3 regions of the Phyllobacterium sp. CL33Tsu genome follow, and region 2 is predicted to be linked to each of the others. Evidence: predicted binding sites of a transcription regulator. Region 2 holds the regulator's gene; each other region holds the start of a gene.
The links. Region 2 encodes PhoB, which activates phosphate uptake and scavenging genes when phosphate is short. Its sites were predicted from a motif close to TGTCATNNANCTGTCAT; they were not measured.

Region 1 (6,739 bases), on a different contig from region 2:
CGTAAGACCCTCACCGTCGGGGGCAAGGAATATGTCTATTACAGCCTGGTGGAAGCGGAAAAGAATGGTCTGGAAGGCATCTCCCGACTGCCGTTTTCCATGAAGGTTCTTCTCGAAAACCTGCTTCGCTTCGAAGACAACCGCTCGGTTTTCAAGAAGGACATCGAGAACATTGCCAAGTGGCTCGTCGACCGCGGCAGCGCTGGCGCTGAAATCGCCTATCGGCCCGCGCGCGTGCTGATGCAGGACTTCACCGGCGTTCCAGCCGTCGTGGACCTCGCCGCCATGCGCGACGCCATGGTCAATCTCGGCGGCGATCCCGAGAAGATCAATCCGCTCGTCCCGGTGGACCTCGTCATCGACCACTCTGTCATCGTCGATGAATTCGGCAACCCGCAGGCGTTCAAGCGCAATGTCGATCTCGAGTATGAGCGCAATGGCGAGCGTTACCGCTTCTTGAAGTGGGGCCAGCAGGCGTTCAAGAATTTTCGGGTTGTCCCGCCCGGTACCGGCATCTGCCATCAGGTCAATCTAGAATATCTGGCGCAGGGTGTCTGGACGAAGGAAGAGGATGGCGTCACCGTCGCCTATCCCGATACCTGCGTCGGCACCGATTCGCACACGACGATGGTCAACGGCCTTGGCGTGCTCGGCTGGGGCGTTGGCGGCATCGAGGCTGAGGCATCCATGCTCGGCCAACCCGTCTCCATGCTCCTTCCGGAGGTTATCGGCTTCCGCCTGACCGGCAAGGTCAAGGAGGGCGTCACCGCGACCGACCTCGTTCTCACTGTCGTCCAGATGTTGCGCAAGAAGGGCGTCGTCGGCAAATTCGTCGAGTTCTTCGGACCGGGTCTCGAAAGCATGACGCTGGCCGACCGGGCGACGATCGGCAATATGGGTCCGGAATACGGCGCAACCTGCGGCTTTTTCCCGATCGATGGCGAAACCATCAATTACATGCACATGTCGGGCCGCGACGAAGACCGGCTTGCCCTGGTTGAAGCCTATTCGAAGGCGCAGGGCATGTGGCGCGAGAGCGATTCGCCCGATCCAGTCTTCACCGACACGCTTGAACTCGATCTCGGTACTGTCGTGCCTTCCATGGCGGGACCGAAGCGCCCTGAGGGCCGTATTGCGCTGGAAGGCATCGCTTCCGGCTTCCACGAGTCCCTGCAGAAAGAATACAAGAAGACGACGCAGTTCGACGCGCGTTACGCGGTTGAAGGCGAGGACTACGATCTCGGCCATGGCGACGTTGCCATCGCTGCGATTACCTCCTGCACCAACACCTCGAATCCGAGCGTCCTCATCGCCGCAGGGCTCCTTGCCCGCAACGCGGCCGCCAAAGGCCTGAGGTCGAAGCCCTGGGTGAAGACATCGCTTGCCCCCGGATCGCAGGTGGTTGCCGCCTATCTCGAGAACGCCGGACTGCAGAAGGAACTCGACAAGCTCGGATTCAACCTTGTTGGCTTTGGCTGCACGACCTGCATCGGCAATTCCGGCCCGCTGCCGGCGCCGATCTCCAAGACGATCAACGACAAGGGCCTGATCGCGGCCGCCGTACTTTCGGGCAACCGCAACTTCGAAGGCCGTGTCTCCCCGGACGTTCAGGCGAACTACCTCGCCTCGCCGCCGCTCGTTGTCGCCTATGCGCTCGCCGGTACCGTAACGAAGGACCTCACCACCGAGCCGCTCGGCGAAGATCAGAACGGCAACCCGGTCTTCCTCAAGGACATCTGGCCGTCATCGCATGAGATCCAGGAGTTCATCGTAAAGAACGTTACCCGCGCACTGTTTGCATCGAAATATGCCGACGTCTTCAAGGGTGACGAGAACTGGCAGGCGGTGCAGGCGCCTGCCGGCCAGACCTACGCATGGGACGACCAGTCGACCTATGTGCAAAACCCGCCCTACTTCGTCGGCATGGGCAAGACGCCAGGCAAGGTCAACGATATCAAGGGTGCACGCATCCTGGGTCTCTTCGGCGACAAGATCACCACCGACCATATTTCGCCGGCCGGTTCGATCAAGGCGGCTTCACCTGCCGGCAAGTACCTCACCGATCACGGCGTCGCCCCGCTGGACTTCAACCAGTACGGCACGCGTCGAGGCAATCATGAGGTCATGATGCGCGGCACCTTCGCCAATATCCGCATCCGCAACCACATGCTTGGTGAGAACGGCCGCGAAGGCGGCTACACGATCCATTATCCTTCCAAGGAGGAAATGCCGATCTACGATGCTGCCATGCAGTATCGTGCGGAGAATGTGCCGCTGGTGATCTTCGCCGGCGTCGAGTACGGCAATGGTTCGTCGCGTGACTGGGCGGCCAAGGGCACCAGCCTTCTCGGCGTCCGCGCCGTTATCGCTCAGTCGTTCGAGCGCATCCACCGTTCGAATCTCGTCGGCATGGGAATCGTGCCATTCGTTCTCGAAGACGGCACGAGCTGGCAGTCGCTCAGCCTCAAGGGCGACGAAATCGTCTCGATCGACGGGCTTGCCACGATCCAGCCGCGCCAGAAGACATTCGCCACGGTCACCTATGCCGATGGCAGTGTCAAACAGGTGCCGCTCATCTGCCGCATCGATACGATCGACGAGCTTGAATATCTGAAGAACGGCGGCATCCTGCAGTACGTGCTGCGCGATCTCGCCGCCTGACGCTCCAATGACATGAGTATTGAAGGGCCGCCGGGTGATCGGCGGCCCTTTTGAATGAATGTGAGCCAAAACGTGATCGAATTCACCTCAAAGTGACTTCCCCTTGAAAAGTGCGGCTCCTATCAATCTTCTCGCAATCCTTTTATCCGACAACAATCCCACTCGAATTGGGAAGAGAATTTAACCCGTGTATCTGCGCAAACTTTCCAGACGCTTGCTGATCGGCGCACCGCTCATTGCTGCGGCGGCCTATGTGCTTCCGGTCTGCGCTGATGATGTTGGCAAGAAACCCGAGGGCGTTGTCGAACTCTATACGTCGCAGGGTTGCGGATCCTGCCCTCCCGCGGACGCGGTACTCAAGGAACTCGTCGCGGAAGGCAAGGTCGTCGCGCTCGCCTTTCACGTGGATTATTGGGATTATCGGGGCTGGATCGACACGCTCGCCCTGCCTGAAAACACCGAACGCCAGAATGCTTATCGCGTCGCACTGGGCCTCAACGGCGTCTATACGCCCCAGGTGATTATCAACGGCCGTGTCCACGTCAACGGACAGGATGGACAGAAGATTCGCCGCCGCATCGCCGAGATGCGCGATACCGATTCGGGCCTTACCATTCCGGTCAATATTGCCAAGGCAACGCCCGACCGCCTCGTCATCGATATCGGCCAAGGGCCAGTACCGACAAAACCTGTCCGCGTCCTCCTCGCCTATTTCAATCGCGAATCCATCGTGGCCATTCCGGATGGCGAAAATATCGGGCGTAAAGTCAGCTATGCCAACAGCGTGCGTGCGATGGAAACAGTCGGCATGTGGGACGGCAAGGCCCAGAAGATTGAAATACCGATCAGCGAAATTGCCAGCAAGAAGTCGACAGGATGTGCCGTGCTTCTGCAGGAGATGCTGGGCGAGGGTCAGCCAGGACCAATTATCGGCGCGTCGATCATGGCCGCCAAACAGTAGCCGAAAGCGCTCTCCTAAACAAAAACAGGCCGGATAAATCCGGCCTGAGATATTGGGGCATGTTGCCATTCAGGGAGACTGATGGTTCGGCCCAAACAACCCGTTGGGCGGGGGGCTTGGGGTATCGGACTGTCAAGACCGAACCGTCTCAGACAACATGCGAGGGATGTTGGGTGCGGAATCGGGCGGCAATGCGAACAGAAAATGGCGAGAATGTGTCCAATAATCACCATTGGAGACAGTGCGTATTTCTTCGTGACATCATAGCAAAACCGGTTCCTAACCCTCGTCGTCGCCTTTCGGAAATCATTCCGGACTTGTAAATCGGCGCAGAAAAGGTCACCCTGATGTCATCCAGGTGTCACACGGCATACAAAGGCGGATGATTGATGGACAGCAATGCAGGTGGCGACGAAGCGCAACAGCAGGCAACTTTAATCCCCCTCACACGCAGTAGCGAGTTGCCCGTTACCTTCAACCGGCGTGAACTGGATCAGATCCTTCGAATCTACGGTTTCATGGTTTCCGCTGGCGAATGGCGGGACTACGCCATTGACCACTTGATGGATCGAGCGGTGTTTTCCATCTTTCGCAGGGCCAGCGAGGTTCCGATGTTTCGGGTGGTAAAGAACCCGAAACTTGCCCGCAAGCAGGGCGCCTACAGCGTTATCGCGGCGAGCGGTCTTATTCTCAAGCGCGGCCACGACCTCGACCGCGTTTTGAAGGTGTTCGACAAGGGTTTGAGCCTCGTGCGTGGCTGACGCGTTTTAAGCGTCTTCGCTCCGCAAGGGCGGCTTTCCTGGAAGCGTATGCGCCCCGCCATTCATCTCCAGCTGCATCAGCACAGTATCGAGCCAGCGTCCATGCTTGAAGCCGGAGGCTCTGATTGTTCCGGAATATGTGAACCCTGCGCGGGTATGGAGCCTAACGGAAGCGGAATCCTCGTGGCCATCCCCGATGACGGCGATAAACTGCCGGAAACCAAGGGAGGTACAGTCCTTGATCAACTGGCTGAGCAGTTGCTTGCCCAAGCCCTTTCCCTTAGCGTCGGGCGCGATATAGATCGAATCCTCCACCGACCACCAATAGGCCGGACGCGTGCGGAAATAGCTTGCATAGGCGTAGCCAATCACGGCCCCGTCCAGTTCGGCGACGATATAGGGAAAGCCGTCCGTGGTGATTGCGTGGAACCGCTTCGTCATTTCCGCCTGGTCCGGCGGGTCGATCTCATAGGTCGCCGTTCCGTGAAGGACGGCATCGCGGTAAATTTCGGTGATGCTCGCGAGGTCGGCTGGCTGCGCCGGGCGGATATGAATCTCTGACATTGGCTCTCACAGGGGGAAAATGATCGTGCCCGTTTCATGCACGTCTTTGCCGGCATTTTAAAGTGGAAACGCGTTACTCTGGTGGGGAATTACGCCCAACAAAAAGGGCAGCGTTTCCGCCGCCCTTTTTGTTATTTTCCATGCTCGAAGCCTAGTTGCGGTTACCCAGGAACTGCAGCAGGAACATGAACATGTTGATGAAGTCGAGGTAGAGCCGCAGGGCGCCCATGATTGCCTTGCGGCCATAGGTGTCCGAAGCGTCGCCTTCGTAATACATTTCCTTGATCTGCTGCGTGTCATAGGCAGTCAGGCCTGCAAAGACCAGGACGCCGATTGCCGAGATTGCGAACTGCAAAGCGCTTGATGCAAGGAAGATGTTGACCAGCGACGCAAGGATGATGCCGATCAGACCCATGAACAGGAACGAGCCCATCGCGGACAGATCACGCTTCGTGGTGTAGCCATAAAGCGAAAGAGCACCAAACGACGCGGCGGTGATAAAGAAGGTCTGCACGATGCTTCCCGAGGTATAAATCAGGAAGATCGAGGACAGCGAGAGACCGACAAGTCCAGCATAAACCCAGAATGTGGTCTGCGCGGCAGATACGCTCATCCGCTCAATGCGGAAACTCAAGAAGAACACTGCGGCAAGCGGCGCGAGCATGACAACCCAACGCAGCGGCGAGCCGTAGAGGGCAACACCGAGATTGGTCAGCATCTTGCCGTTCGGCAACTGTGCGGCGGCGAGAGATGGGTCATTGGTTGTCGCGAAATAAACGGTGGCGAGCGCAGCGAGACCGGTCACTGCGAGACCGATGCCCATTAGATTGTAGACCTTCAGCATGTAGCTGCGCAGACCCTGATCGATCCCCGCGTCCACACGCATTCCGGCCGATGTGCGGGCCTGGATATTGCGATAGTCAGCCATGGTTTTCCTCATTTGCTTCGTCCCGTCGGGTGTCGGGTTATTCCCCAGGCGCCGCTGGCGGGACCCCAGCATGCCTTGCGACGAATTATGGGGATTCCTCGGGTCCATAACAAGACCTCAACTACTCAAGATTGCGTGTTAGCGCGCCAAATTATGAGTAAATTGGTAAAAATCGCACTCGTTTAACGATTTCAGAGGTTTCGCAGGATCGGCGCAGCCTTTTGTCCAAGAATTCGCCAGGTTCCGGCAAGCCCAAAACCGACCGTTAAAACGAGCGCGATAATGACGGTCATGACGGCGACTTCGGGCTGGAAATAGGCCGGCAGCGTCATGACCCGCACCACCACGTACCATGCAGCCGCACTGCCGGCGAGAAGAGCGAAAATAGCCGTCGAAAGACCGAGCAGCATATATTCAAGGCTGAAAGCCTTGATCAGCGTGCGCCGGGTCGCGCCAAGCGTTTTCAACACTACAGCATCGTGCACCCTAGCGCGGTTGCCGGCTGCGAGCGCGCCGCCGAGGACAAGAATCGAGGCGATCAGTGCCACCGAAGCTGCGGCGCGAATGGCAACGGCGAGCTGGCCGACGAGTTCGTTGGCAATGGTGATCGCATCCTTGACCCGTACCGTCGTGACCGCCGGGAACGCCTGGGTCACATTGCGCATGACAGCGGCCTCCTCCTGCGGAGTGGAGGTCGGGTCCGTCAAAGTCGCCAGCCAGGCATGCGGCGCGCCCGCAAATGTATTGGGCGAAAAAACCATCACGAAGTTGATCGCGAGCGATTCCCATTGCAGTTGCCTTAGATTGGCAATGCGCGCCGTTACATTGCGGCCAAGCACGTTGACGGTCACCGTATCCCCGACC
Region 2 (6,739 bases):
CGCGTTCGCCGCCGGAACCACGATGAAGAACTAAATTCCTGAGGTACAGGGGCGGCGCGAGCCGCCCCTGTCCCGTTTCGAATTCAAACTGAATTACAGGACAGATCGGGGAAAGCTTGATGTCCACGTCATTGGTGTTTGTCATTGTCCTTGCGATCGGCGTTATCGGATACTTCCTTGGGCGCCAGCGCGCTGTCAGCAAGAATGACGGAAGCGTAAAGCCGCACTCCTTGCCGCATTACCATGCATGGTGGGTATTCCTGGCTTCCGCGTTGCCAGCGATCCTGTTCCTGGTCATCTGGGCCGGCGCGACCAATATCTACCTGGAGCGCTCCGCGATTGCAGAACTGCCGGTCCGCACGGCTGACACCGTCATCGCCAGCCAAAGCCTCGAACTCGGCATGGTCAGCGGCATTGCCCGCGGTCTCGGGAAACTGACGGCCGATGAGGTGACAAATCTGCCGCAGACCTTCGCCGAGTTGCGCCCGCTGCTTTCAGCCAAGGGTGTGGCGCTCGCGCCCGACGGTCAGGACTATATGATCCCGATCGCCGTTGAGTGGAACAAGAACACCCAGCGCGCGAATTATATCGGCGGCATCATGGCCCTCCTTCTGGCGGTCGGCGGCGCACTTTATGGCCTGTCCGGCGTTCATGTTCGGGCGAGGGCACGCAACAATGTCGAGCGCGTCATCCTCGGTGCCCTGCTCGCTGCCTCCACAATCGCCATTCTGACAACCGTCGGCATTATCCTGTCGATGTTGTTCCAGACGCTCACCTTTTTCCAGTCGGTCTCGCCGGCAAGCTTCTTCTTCGGCACCGTATGGGATCCGCGCTTTGCCGCGGCCGGCTCAGGCGGATCGCAAGGCCAGTTCGGACTGATCCCGCTCCTTGCCGGCACGCTCTACATCGCCTTCGTCGCCATGCTTTTCGCTGTCCCGGTCGGCCTCTTCTCGGCCATCTACATGGCTGAATATGCGAGCCGCGGCGTGCGCTCGGTCGTCAAGCCGCTGCTCGAAGTGCTCGCCGGCATCCCGACCATCGTCTACGGCTTCTTCGCGCTCGTCACCGTCGGACCGTTCCTGCGCGACCTCAGCGCGGCGCTTTCCGGCGGCTATGCCTTCATCCAGGCGCAGAGCGTGCTCACCGCCGGCATCGTCATGGGCGTCATGCTGATCCCGTTCGTCTCGTCGCTTTCCGACGACATCATCACGGCCGTACCGCAGTCGCTGCGTGACGGATCGCTCGGGCTCGGCTCGACCCGTTCGGAAACGATCCGCCGCGTCGTACTGCCCGCCGCGCTGCCAGGCATTGTCGGCGCGCTGCTCCTGACGGCATCACGCGCCATCGGCGAAACGATGATCGTCGTGCTCGCAGCCGGCGTTGCCGCCAATCTCAACATCAATCCGTTCGAGGCGATGACGACGATCACCGTCAAGATCGTCAACCAGCTGACGGGAGACCTTGAGTTCAATTCGCCGCAAACCCTCGTGGCCTTTGCTCTCGGTCTCACGCTCTTCTTCATCACGCTGGGCATGAACATTTTCGCGCTCTACATCGTCCGCAAGTATCGGGAGCAGTACGAATGACCGACATAGCCCTCAATCCCGCTGCTGCATCGGCACGTCCCGCCCGGCGAGACATTGGATTAAAGCGCCGCTACGCTGCCGAACGCCGGTTCAAGATTTATGGCATCGCAGCGATCGCGATCGGCATCTTCTTCCTCATTGCGCTGCTGTTCTCCGTGTTCTCCAACGGCTACACCGCATTCTGGCAGACCGAGGTCAATCTTGCGATCAATCTCGATCCGAAGATCATCGATCCGGACAATAAGCGTGCCACCGATCCGAACGTGCTTCTGACCGCCAATTATCCCGTTCTCGCCCGTAATTCACTGGCGGAAAAGCTCGGGGTCGCCCAGACCGACAAGCCCGGCCTGCGCGAACTTGGGAAGCTTTTCTCCGATGGCGTGCGCGGCCAGTTGCGTGAGCTCGTCGTTGCAAATCCCAATCTCATCGGCACTACCCAGAATGTCTGGGTGCTGACGGGCGCCGACATCGACTCCGCGTTCAAGGGACAGATCGATCTGAGCGTCGACCAGTCGCGCCGCAAGGTTTCGGACAAGCAGGTCGAATGGATGAACAAGCTGAAGGCTGACGGCGCCATGGCCCAGCGCTTCAACACCGGTCTCTTCACCTATGGCGCGTCAAGCCGTCCTGAAACTTCGGGTCTCAGCGTCGCCCTCATCGGTTCGCTCTATATGATGCTGATCGTGCTCGGCCTCTCGCTGCCCATCGGCGTTGCCGCCTCGATCTATCTTGAGGAATACGCCAAGAAGAACCGCCTGACCGATATTATCGAGGTCAACATCAATAATCTTGCGGCGGTCCCGTCGATCGTCTTCGGTCTGCTCGGCCTCGCAGTCTTCATCAACTTCCTGCATATGCCGCGCTCGGCATCGCTGGTCGGCGGTCTCGTGCTGACGCTGATGACGCTGCCGACAATCATTATCGCGACGCGCGCCGCGCTGCGTGCCGTACCCCCGTCCATCCGCGCGGCGGCGCTTGGCATTGGCGCATCGAAGACGCAGATGGTTTTCCATCACGTCCTGCCGCTCGCCGCACCCGGCATTCTGACCGGTACCATCATCGGCCTGGCGCATGCCCTCGGCGAGACCGCGCCGCTGCTTTTGATCGGCATGGTGGCTTTCGTCGCCAACAATCCGGTAACGCCGCTCGATCCTTCGACGGCATTGCCCGTGCAAATCTACATGTGGGCCAACGAAGCGGAGCGCGCCTTCGTCGAGCGGACGTCCGGTGCTATCATCGTGCTGCTTCTCTTCCTCGCGGTCATGAACATCACGGCCATCCTTCTGCGTCGCCGCTTCGAGCGCCGCTGGTAACTGTTCGAGAGAGGACCTAGTTATGAACCTTATGACGGAACGAAATCTCGAAAAGGCGGTAAACGACAAGATGAGCGCCCAGCCCAACGCAATCAAAATGCAAGGCAAGGAAGTCACTGTTCACTACGGCGACAAGCAGGCCTTGTTCGGTGTCAGCCTCGACGTGCCGGAAAAGATGGTCACGGCGCTGATCGGCCCTTCGGGCTGCGGCAAGTCGACATTCCTGCGCAGTCTCAACCGCATGAACGACACCATCGAAGGCTGTAAGATCGGCGGCAAGATCACGCTCGATGACGAGGATATCTACAATCCTAAGATCGACGTTGTCGAGCTGCGCGCCCGGGTGGGCATGGTGTTCCAGAAGCCCAATCCTTTTCCGAAGTCTATTTTCGAGAACGTCGCCTATGGCCCGCGCATTCACGGGCTCGCGAAGGGTCGCCACGAACTTGATGAAATCGTTGAGAAAAGCCTGCGCCGCGCCAGCCTTTTCGATGAGGTGAAGGATCGCCTGCATGAGGCAGGCACCGGACTTTCCGGCGGCCAGCAGCAGCGCCTGTGCATTGCCCGCGCCATCGCCGTCAGTCCGGAAGTGATCCTCATGGACGAGCCGTGCTCGGCGCTTGATCCGATCGCCACCGCAAAGGTGGAGGAACTGATCGATGAATTGCGCGAAAACTACACCATCGTCATCGTTACCCACTCGATGCAGCAGGCAGCGCGCGTTTCGCAGCGCACGGCCATGTTCCATCTCGGCAATCTTGTCGAGGTCGGCGATACGGAAATGATGTTCACAAGCCCCACCGAGAAGCGCACCCAGGACTATATCACCGGACGCTTCGGCTGACGCAGGAACGAGGACAAAGCACATGACCGAGTTGCAGCACACTGTGCGCTCTTACGATGACGAACTGAAGTTCCTGACGCACAAGATCGCCGAGATGGGTGGTCATGCCGAACGCATGGTCGAACAGGCGGTCGCCGCCATGGTCAATTCCGACAATGCGCTGGCGCAGCGCGTTATTTCGGACGATCTGATCCTCGACGCCGGTCAGCGCGAGATCGATGAAAAGGCCATTACCATCATCGGCAAGCGCCAGCCGATGGCGATCGACCTGCGTGAAGTCATCGGGACGATCCGCATTTCCTCCGATCTCGAGCGTATCGGCGATCTCGGCAAGAACATTGCCAAGCGCGTCGTTGCCGTGACCGATACCCGCCAGACGCTCTCGGTCTACCGCGGCTTGCAGACAATCGCCGAACTTGCCTTGACGCAGCTGAAGGACGTGCTCGACGCCTATGCGACGCGCTCGGTACAGCAGGTGAACATTGTGCGCGAACGCGACGACGAAATCGACGCGCTCTATACGTCGCTGTTCCGCGAATTGCTGACCTACATGATGGAAGATCCGCGCAACATTTCCGCCTGTACGCATCTTTTGTTCTGCGCCAAGAATATCGAGCGCATAGGCGACCACGCCACCAATATTGCCGAGACAGTCTATTACATTGTTACCGGTTCGCAACTGCCGGCGGAACGTCCCAAGGAAGACCAGACACATACTATTATTGTGGATGAAACGACCGAGTCCTAATTCAACTGAAGGCTTGATATGGCAATAGCTCCCAAAATCACCGTTGTGGAGGACGAGGAAGCCCTGAGCGTCCTCCTCCGGTACAATCTTGAAGCTGAAGGCTATGTTGTCGAGACGATCGCACGTGGCGACGAAGCGGAAATTGCGCTGCGCGAGAACGTTCCGGATCTTCTGATCCTCGACTGGATGCTGCCCGGCCTGTCGGGCATCGAACTCTGCCGCCGCCTGCGGGCGCGGCGCGAGACCGAAATCCTGCCAATCATCATGCTCACCGCCCGCGGCGAGGAAAGCGAACGCGTTCGCGGCCTTTCGACCGGTGCCGACGACTACATGGTCAAGCCGTTTTCGACGCCTGAACTCCTGGCGCGCATCAAATCCATGCTCCGCCGCGTCAATCCGAGCCTGCTTTCGCACGTGCTGAGCTTCGGCGATCTCAAGCTCGACCGCGAACAGCACCGCGTTTTCCGCAAGGAGCGCGAGCTAAAACTTGGCCCGACGGAGTTTCGGCTGCTCGAATTCCTCATGCAGTCACCCGGACGAGTCTTTTCGCGCGGCCAGTTGCTCGATAATGTCTGGGGTGCGGACATCTATGTCGATGATCGCACAGTTGACGTCCACGTTGGTCGCCTGCGCAAGGCGATCAATATCGGACGTTCGATAGATCCGATCCGCACCGTACGTGGCGCCGGCTATTCGTTCGGCTGATTCTCAATTATTGCGGTTCTAACAAGGGCGTCGCATCAGCGCTAGATGGCTGATGCGACGCCTTTTGGTATTTTGTAGTCCGCCGAGAATGTCCTTAAACCCTCAGTCCTCGGGTGTCCTGGACTTGAAATTTACACAAATATAGGGTAGGGGGCTATATTATGTCTCACACTACGAAGGAAAAATCAAAACTCCTCGCAAGGATCCGTCGCCTCAAGGGGCAGATGGAGGCCGTCGAGCGTGCGCTCGAAGCGGAAATGCCTTGCGGCGACATTTTGAACCTGGTGGCGTCGGTGCGCGGGGCGGTAAACGGCCTGATGGGTGAACTCATCGAAGATCATATTCGCATGCACGTCGTCGATCCCGGCACCGAGACGGACAGCGAACGCGCCAAGGGCGCCGTGGATCTCATCGACGTTGTAAGGATGTATCTGAAATGAGCCACGATCACGCGATCCATTTGCCTCAAGGCACGCATGCTCATGTGTTTCTGGGTGACGATCACGAGCGCAACGAACGACGCACCTGGTTTGTGATCGCGCTGACCGCGACGATGATGGTTGCGGAGATCGTGGCGGGAACGGTTTTCGGCTCGATGGCGCTTGTCGCCGATGGCTGGCATATGTCGACACATGCTGCCGCGATGCTGATCGCGGCGTTGGCCTATCTCTATGCAAGGAAGAATGCCAGCAATCCGCGTTTCACCTTCGGCACGGGAAAATTCGGCGATCTCGCAGGTTTTGCCAGCGCTGTGATCCTCGCGCTTATTGCACTGCTGATCGGCTGGGAGAGTTTCCTACGCCTTGCCAACCCGATCTCGATCAGTTTTCCGCAGGCGATCTCCGTTGCCGTGCTTGGCCTTGCCGTCAACCTTGTTTGTGCCTGGCTCTTGCGCGACGACCATAGCCATCATCACCACGGTCACCATGGCGATAACCATCATCACCACGGTCACGATCATAATTTGCGTGCCGCCTATCTGCACGTTCTTGCCGATGCGCTGACGTCCGTCCTCGCCATCATCGCCCTTCTCGCGGGCAGCATTTACGGCTGGCTTTGGCTCGATCCGGCCATGGGAATTGTCGGTGCTCTTGTTATCGCCAGATGGTCATGGGGTCTCATCCGCGATGCGGGCGGCGTGTTGCTCGACTATGTCCCTCAGGGTGAAGACCTGCCTGATGAAATACGTGGCGCCATCGAAAAGGAGGGCGACGTGATTACCGACCTGCACGTCTGGCAGCTTGGCCCGGGGCATCACGGTGCCATTGTTTCGCTTTTGAGCGACGATCCGAAAGCGCCGTCGTCCTATCGTGCCAAACTCGCACATATCCATGAGTTGTCGCATGTGACCGTTGAGGTAGAGCCGAAGGCCGCGTAAATTTCGATTCGGGTGTGTCACACGCTGAGCTTTGAAGACCCCACGTGCGACGAACGTTCGAATAGCCGGGAGCCCATGTGATGACCGTCACGATTTACCACAACCCGAAATGCGGTACCTCGCGTAATACCCTCGCCATGATCCGCAATGCAGGGATCGAGCCGG
Region 3 (6,739 bases), 140 kb from region 2:
AGGTTTCAGATGCCGCCGCCTGGTGGACGATCGTGAACGAGGGGCCCGCAACGGATGTGGCTGTGGCCGCGGAGGATATTGATTTCGTGCGCGCCGCTTTCGACCTGCTGCCGGCCGAGCCCTGGAGCCGGGAGACCTGGAAACAGTGGACCGATGCGGTCAAGGATCAGAGCGGGCGCAAGGGCAAGAGCCTGTTCATGCCGCTGCGCATCGCGCTTACCGGGCTGACTTCTGGTCCGGAGCTTGCGGATCTGCTGCCCCTTCTTGGTCGGGAAGGAACGTTGGCCCGACGACCCTGACCTTGCGGTTGGGATCGATCGGCTTGTCTTCGGTAAGCGGCTTCGGCTTCTCCACCTCGGCCTTCTTCGCCTCTGGTTCTCCGAGTTGAATGATCGAGGAGGCCTGCGTCGCAGGCTGGCCGGCAGGAACGGCAGGCTCGGTCTTCGCCTCTTGTGGTTGGGCTGATGGCTTTGCAGCCTCGGCAGGCGTCGCGGTCTCGATCGTTGGTGCGGCCGGTTTGGTTGGCTCGGCTATAGCGGGTTTGGGCGTTGGCGCTGCCACTTTCCTCGGATCGCCGAGTGCCTTGAAGTCGCCGGCCGTCTTTTGACAGCTGCATTGCGGCGTTCCATTGGCGCCGACCTTGCGGAATTTGAAGGCGTTCGGCGTGTTCCGGTAGGCATCGCCGCGCAGCGAAATCATCGCGGCGGGGTCCTGATTCTCGGTCGGCCGATAAAACAGTTTCGCGCCGGTACATTGAGACTGGCATTGCGCTTGATCGCGCGCGAAATTCTCCGCACCCGTATCGTAGGAGATCGGGAAATAATAGCCGTCGCAGCTGCGCACGCACAGCGTCTGGTAACGTCCGCCGGAAACGGGAGCCGTGCTCATTTCCGGCTCGACAGGTTCCGGCTCGGTTCCATAAATCTCATAGGAAGGCGCGGCAGTCGCACGCCGCGGCGTGTCACGCAGCGGGTAATCGCGCTGGGGTGCCTCGTGTACCGGATAGTCGGGTATTGGTTGATCGCGCAGCGGCACGTCGTAATGCGGCTCATCGTGAATGGGCGAGTCAACGATGGGGCAGTCATTGGCATCGAGCGCAGCCACCACGCGGTCGCGGCGGAGTTGCAACTCGTAGTCGTCGACATCGGCATTGCTGTTCAATTGGTCGAGACGTTCCTGCATCCGCACGCAATTGTCGGAATTGGCATAAGCAAGCGGGGCCGTCGCGAGAATTGCGGCCGCGGCGATGATGGCAGATTGGAGTGTCCGATGCATGAGGCGGTCCGGAAAGTTCAGGGGCATTCGACGGGTGCGAATGCGCCTGAACCATCCACGGCCATGCGGCAGCAATAAGACGGTCCCTGTCTCAATCAACGCGCTGTGATGCCTCCACCACGGCAAGCGCAGTCATGTTGACGATGCCGCGCGATGTCACGGAAGGCGTCAGGATATGGGCCGGCTTGGCAGCGCCGAGCAGGATCGGCCCGACATGGAGCGCGTCGGTAACGCTCTTGACCACATTGAGCGTGATGTTCGCAGCATCGAGATTGGGGAAGACGAGGAGATTGGCCTCGCCGTTCAGCCGCGAATGCGGCAGCACGCGTTCGCGAAGCACCTGCGACAGCGCCGAATCGCCATGCATTTCGCCGTCCTGCTCGAGATGCGGTGCCTTGGCACGGAGCAGTTCGGATGCATGGCGCATCTTTGCTGCGCTTTCGGAATCGCGCGATCCGAAATTCGAATGCGACAGCAAGGCCGCCTTGGGCTCGATGCCGAAGCGACTGATTTCGCTCGCCGCGAGCACAGTCTTTTCGGCGATCTCCTCGGCGGTCGGATCGATGCTCACATAGGTGTCGGTGAGGAAGAGAACGCCGCGCTGCGAAATAAGCAGGCTGAGCGCCGAGAAATTGCGGATGCCTTCAAGCTTGCCGATGATCTGGTCGACATTGCGCAAATGCCGCTCGAAACGTCCTTCAAGCCCGCAGATCATGGCGTCGGCCTCGCCGCGCACGATGGCGAGCGCCGCAATGACGGTGCTGCTGGCGCGAACCATGGTGCGCGCCACTTCCGGGGTGGTGCCGCGCCGCCCGGTGAGCTTGACAAGAAGATCGACGTAATCGCGGTAGCGCGGATCGTCCTCGGGATTGATGATATCGAAGTCCTTGCCGACCTTGATCTTCAGGCCGTAGCGCTTGAGGCGCGTCTCGATAACCTGCGGGCGTCCGATCAGCGTCGGAAGCGCAATCCCTTCCTCGAGCACGACCTGCGCGGCGCGCAGGACGCGTTCGTCCTCGCCATCGGCATAGATCACGCGCTTCTTCTCAGCCGTTTTCGCCGTCGTGAAGATCGGCTTCATGATCAGCCCGGAACGGAAGACGAAGCGGTTCAAGCGGTCAAGATAGGCATCGAAGTCGTCGATCGGACGCTCGGCGACGCCGGTATCCATGGCTGCCTTGGCAACAGCCGGGGCGATGCGCAAGATGAGGCGGGGGTCGAAGGGCGAGGGAATGAGATAGTTCGGCCCGAAGGTCGGGGTCTCGCCTGAATAGGCGCGGGCAGCAACATCTGATGGTTCTTCACGGGCGAGCGCCGCGATGGCCTGAACGGCGGCCATCTTCATCTCTTCGTTGATCGCTCTCGCGCCGCAATCGAGCGCGCCGCGGAAGATATAGGGGAAGCAAAGGACGTTGTTGACCTGGTTGGGGAAATCGGAGCGGCCGGTGCAAATCATAGCGTCGGCGCGCGCGGCGCGGGCTTCCTCCGGCATGATCTCCGGTGTCGGATTGGCGAGCGCCATGATCAGCGGGTTCGGCGCCATCTGCTTGAGAAGCTCTGGCTTGAGCACGCCGGCGGCAGAAAGGCCGAGGAAGACGTCGGCCCCGCCAATGACGTCGGCAAGGACGCGCGCATCGGTTTTCTGCACATAGACCGATTTCCAGCGGTCCATCAGCGTATTGCGGCCCTCGTAAACAACGCCGTCAATGTCGCAGACCCAGATGTTGTTGCGGTCCGCACCAAGCTTGACGAGAAGATTGAGGCACGCGAGGGCGGCAGCGCCGGCGCCAGAGGCAACGATCTTGATCTTGGAAAGGTCCTTGCCGGCAAGCTCCATGCCGTTGAGGATTGCAGCGGCGACGATGATGGCGGTGCCGTGCTGGTCGTCATGGAAGACGGGGATGTTCATCTTGGCGCGCAGCTGTTCCTCGACCTCGAAACATTCCGGCGCCTTGATGTCTTCGAGATTGATGCCGCCGAAGGTCGGTTCGAGCGCGGAGACGACGTCGACAATGCGGGTGATTTCCTTGGCGTCGATCTCGATGTCGAAGACGTCGATATTGGCGAACTTCTTGAAGAGCACCGCCTTGCCTTCCATGACCGGCTTGGAGGCGAGGGGGCCGATATTGCCAAGGCCAAGCACTGCCGTTCCGTTGGAAACCACGGCTACGAGGTTGGCGCGGCTCGTATAGTCAGCGGCGGTCGCCGGGTCTTCGTGAATGGCAAGGCACGGGGCGGCAACACCGGGGGAATAGGCTAGCGCGAGATCGCGCTGGTTGCCGAGCGTCTTTGTGGCCTGGATTTCCAGCTTACCCGGCTGAGGAAAGCGGTGGTAGAACAGCGCGCTTTCATCGAGGTCAGAGCTGCTGGGCGTTTTGTCGTTGGCCATGGAGCGGGTCCTTCCGGAAAATTGGTGCGGCGCGTTCACAAATCATCAGTTCAGGCATTTCTAGCATGCTTGAATAACATCCAGACGCATAAATGAAGTCCATTTTGTTACAAGTGTTTATCATCCGAAAACATGCAGTTTTCCGCACCGTCATATGATTGTGACATGAATCGGGTTTGTGTCAGCGCAACCGGACGCCCCCGCGTCAGCGCTGAACGGAGATCAGCATCATGGTCGAGAACGAGGCCCGCAAATTCCGCACACTTTTTCTTTCCGATGTCCATCTCGGTTCGAAAGGTGCGAAAGCCAGTTTTCTTCTGGATTTCCTGAAGTATCACGATGCCGATACGATCTATCTCGTCGGGGATATCGTCGATGGCTGGCGCCTGCGCCGCAGCTGGCACTGGCCGCAGGAGCACAATGATATCGTGCAGAAGCTGCTGCGCAAGAGCCGCAAGGGCGCGCGCATCCTCTACATCGCCGGCAACCATGACGAGTTCCTGCGCGATTTCCAGGGCACCCATTTCGGTGGCATCGAGGTCATGGACCGGACGATGCACGAGACCGCGGATGGACGAAAGTTCCTCGTCATTCATGGCGACCAGTTCGATGTAGTGGTGCGCAACGCCCGCCACATCGCCTATCTCGGCGACTGGGCCTATGACGCGGCCCTCGCGATCAACACCATCATGAACAAGGTGCGGCGCATGCTCGGCCTGCGCTACTGGTCGTTCTCGGCCTGGGCGAAATTCCGGGTCAAGAAGGCGGTCAATTTCATCGGCTCGTTCCAGACCGTCGTTTCCGATGAAGCGCGCCGCATTGGCGCCGATGGTGTCATCTGCGGGCACATTCACCACGCAACGATCGAGCAGATCGACGGCATCGAATATATCAATACCGGCGACTGGGTGGAAAGCTGCACGGCCATCGTCGAGCATTTTGACGGCCGCATGGAACTCCTGTCGTGGACGCACCTGATCGGTGAACAGGCTGGATTTGCACCGGTCATCCGCCTCGATGACAAGCGCCCCAAGGCGGCGAATGCGGCCTGAGCCAAGCGTTCAGCCCAAACGGCTCGTTATCGTTTCGGACGCCTGGCATCCCCAGGTCAATGGGGTCGTACGTACCCTGACCAAGCTGCGCGAGCAAATGGAGGCGCGCGACTTCGACGTAACGATCATCTCGCCGGCCGACTATCGTTCGGCTCCGTGCCCGACCTACCCGGAAATTCGCCTGGCGCTGACGCTTCCGCATGCCGTGAAAGCGCGCATCGAGGCGCTGCAGCCGGCTTTCGTCCATATCGCGACCGAAGGTCCACTGGGCATCATGGCGCGACGTGCCTGCCTCAGGAATAATTGGCGGTTCACGACCAGCTTCCACACGCGCTTTCCCGAATATCTGCGCGAGCGCCTGCCGGTGCCGCTGGCCTGGACCTATGCCTTCCTGCGCCGCTTTCACAATGCTGCCGAAACCTGTCTCGTGCCGACGCAATCGATCAACGACGAACTTTCCGCGCGCGGTTTCAAGACGCTGAAGGTCTGGACCCGCGGCGTCGATCGCAAGCTCTTCCGTCCCCAGCCGGTCGATCTCAAACTTAACCGGCCGATCTTCCTGTGCGTCGGGCGGGTCGCGCCGGAGAAGAACCTCGAAGCCTTTCTGACGCTCGAACTGCCAGGGACGAAGCTCGTCGTCGGTGACGGGCCGAGTTTGCCGGAGCTCAAACGCAAATATCCGGATGCGGTTTTTGCCGGCAAGAAGGAGGGTGAGGAACTGGCGCGCTACTATGCGGGTTCGGACGTGTTCGTCTTCCCGAGCCGCACTGACACGTTCGGGCTCGTGCTGCTCGAAGCGATCGCCTGTGGCGTGCCCGTGGCCGGCTATCCCGTCCCAGGTCCGAAGGATGTGATTGGCGTCTCGGGCGCAGGCGTCCTTTCCGATGATCTCAACGAAGCCGCGCTTGGCGCGCTGGCGATGGGCAAGGTCGATCCCGATGCCAGGCTCAGGAGCTTCCGTTGGGAAGCTTGCGCCGATATCTTCGAAAGCGCGCTGACGGAGATCGTTCCTTCGCGCGAAACAGTCGCGAGGTGGATTAGCCGCAAGCGCGCGGTCCCGGCGCGGCAACCGTCGGACCTATAGAACTCCCACAATTATCGCGAGCATTTCTAGGCGGGTGCAGTATTTCGTGATAGGTGCGTGGCGCGGGCGGATCATGATTGCGATTCTCCCCGGCCGTCTTCGTTCTTCCGAAAGTCCTGCAATGATCACCGCCTCTGCGGATCCGGGTCTCGACAAGCCGCCTCGCTTCGAGCTGCGGGTAGCTCTCGCCTATTTCGCCATCTTCGCCTCAAGCGGTTTGCACCTGCCGTATTTTCCCTTGTGGCTCGAGTACCGGGCGCTGACCCCGACCGAGATTTCGATCGTGCTTTCCATGCCGCTTTTCGTGCGCGTCATCGCCGCGCCGCTTGTTTCAATGCTCGCCGACCGGTCCAACGACCGGGCGCATATCCTGACGACAGCAACCGTCCTTGCGGTCATCGTCGCCGCCTTCTATTTCGTTCCCTTCGGCTTTGCCGGCATATTGATCGTATCGCTGATGCTGGCGCCGCCATGGACATCGCAAGTGCCGCTCGCTGATACGATTGCGCTCTCCGGCGTGCGCCGTTATGGAGCGGATTTTGCGAAAATGCGGGTTTGGGGATCGATTTCCTTTCTGCTTGCCTCCTTCGCCGGCGGCGTCTTCATCCAGTATTTCGGCGAGTGGATCATCCCATCGGCTCTGCTGGCCACACTCGTTGCCGCATGCGCCATGAGCTTCGTCGTCCCGCGCATCGGCAAGCCGCGCCGGCTCTCGCCGCTTTCGGATGTCGATATTGCCGATGCGGGTAGGGCGCTGCGTCGTCCCGCCTTCGTTACCTTCTTGATCGCAACCGGTATCACGCAGGCGAGCCATGCCTATGGCTACAGTTTTTCGGCAATCTACTGGAAGTCGATCGGAATAGGCGAAACGGTGATCGGCGCATTATGGTCGATCTCGGTTGTTGCCGAAGTGATCATGTTCACGATGTTTCGACGCCT

Region 1: a site for PhoB is predicted at 3,971-3,987, ahead of BM074_RS07285 (DUF2794 domain-containing protein). Genes of this name have one in related genera too.
Region 3: a site for PhoB is predicted at 3,813-3,829, ahead of BM074_RS11125 (UDP-2,3-diacylglucosamine diphosphatase). Genes of this name have one in related genera too.

The regions. Positions count from the first base shown of each region.
Region 1 is NZ_FORJ01000001.1:1,498,908-1,505,646, reverse strand. Features, by position in the region: gene acnA (aconitate hydratase AcnA) at 1-2,661, shown strand, start outside; gene BM074_RS07290 (DUF1223 domain-containing protein) at 2,849-3,622, shown strand; gene BM074_RS07285 (DUF2794 domain-containing protein) at 4,012-4,383, shown strand; gene BM074_RS07280 (GNAT family N-acetyltransferase) at 4,390-4,947, opposite strand; gene BM074_RS07275 (Bax inhibitor-1/YccA family protein) at 5,099-5,875, opposite strand; gene BM074_RS07270 (ABC transporter permease) at 6,067-6,739, opposite strand, start outside.
Region 2 is NZ_FORJ01000002.1:170,385-177,123, reverse strand. Features, by position in the region: gene BM074_RS10490 (PstS family phosphate ABC transporter substrate-binding protein) at 1-34, shown strand, start outside; gene pstC (phosphate ABC transporter permease subunit PstC) at 120-1,586, shown strand; gene pstA (phosphate ABC transporter permease PstA) at 1,583-2,899, shown strand; gene pstB (phosphate ABC transporter ATP-binding protein PstB) at 2,970-3,743, shown strand; gene phoU (phosphate signaling complex protein PhoU) at 3,766-4,491, shown strand; gene phoB (phosphate regulon transcriptional regulator PhoB) at 4,510-5,196, shown strand; gene BM074_RS10460 (metal/formaldehyde-sensitive transcriptional repressor) at 5,358-5,636, shown strand; gene dmeF (CDF family Co(II)/Ni(II) efflux transporter DmeF) at 5,633-6,574, shown strand; gene arsC (arsenate reductase (glutaredoxin)) at 6,655-6,739, shown strand, end outside.
Region 3 is NZ_FORJ01000002.1:309,378-316,116, reverse strand. Features, by position in the region: gene gltX (glutamate--tRNA ligase) at 1-299, shown strand, start outside; gene BM074_RS11135 (DUF2865 domain-containing protein) at 217-1,275, opposite strand; gene BM074_RS11130 (NADP-dependent malic enzyme) at 1,367-3,664, opposite strand; gene BM074_RS11125 (UDP-2,3-diacylglucosamine diphosphatase) at 3,895-4,716, shown strand; gene BM074_RS11120 (glycosyltransferase family 4 protein) at 4,706-5,800, shown strand; gene BM074_RS11115 (MFS transporter) at 5,922-6,739, shown strand, end outside.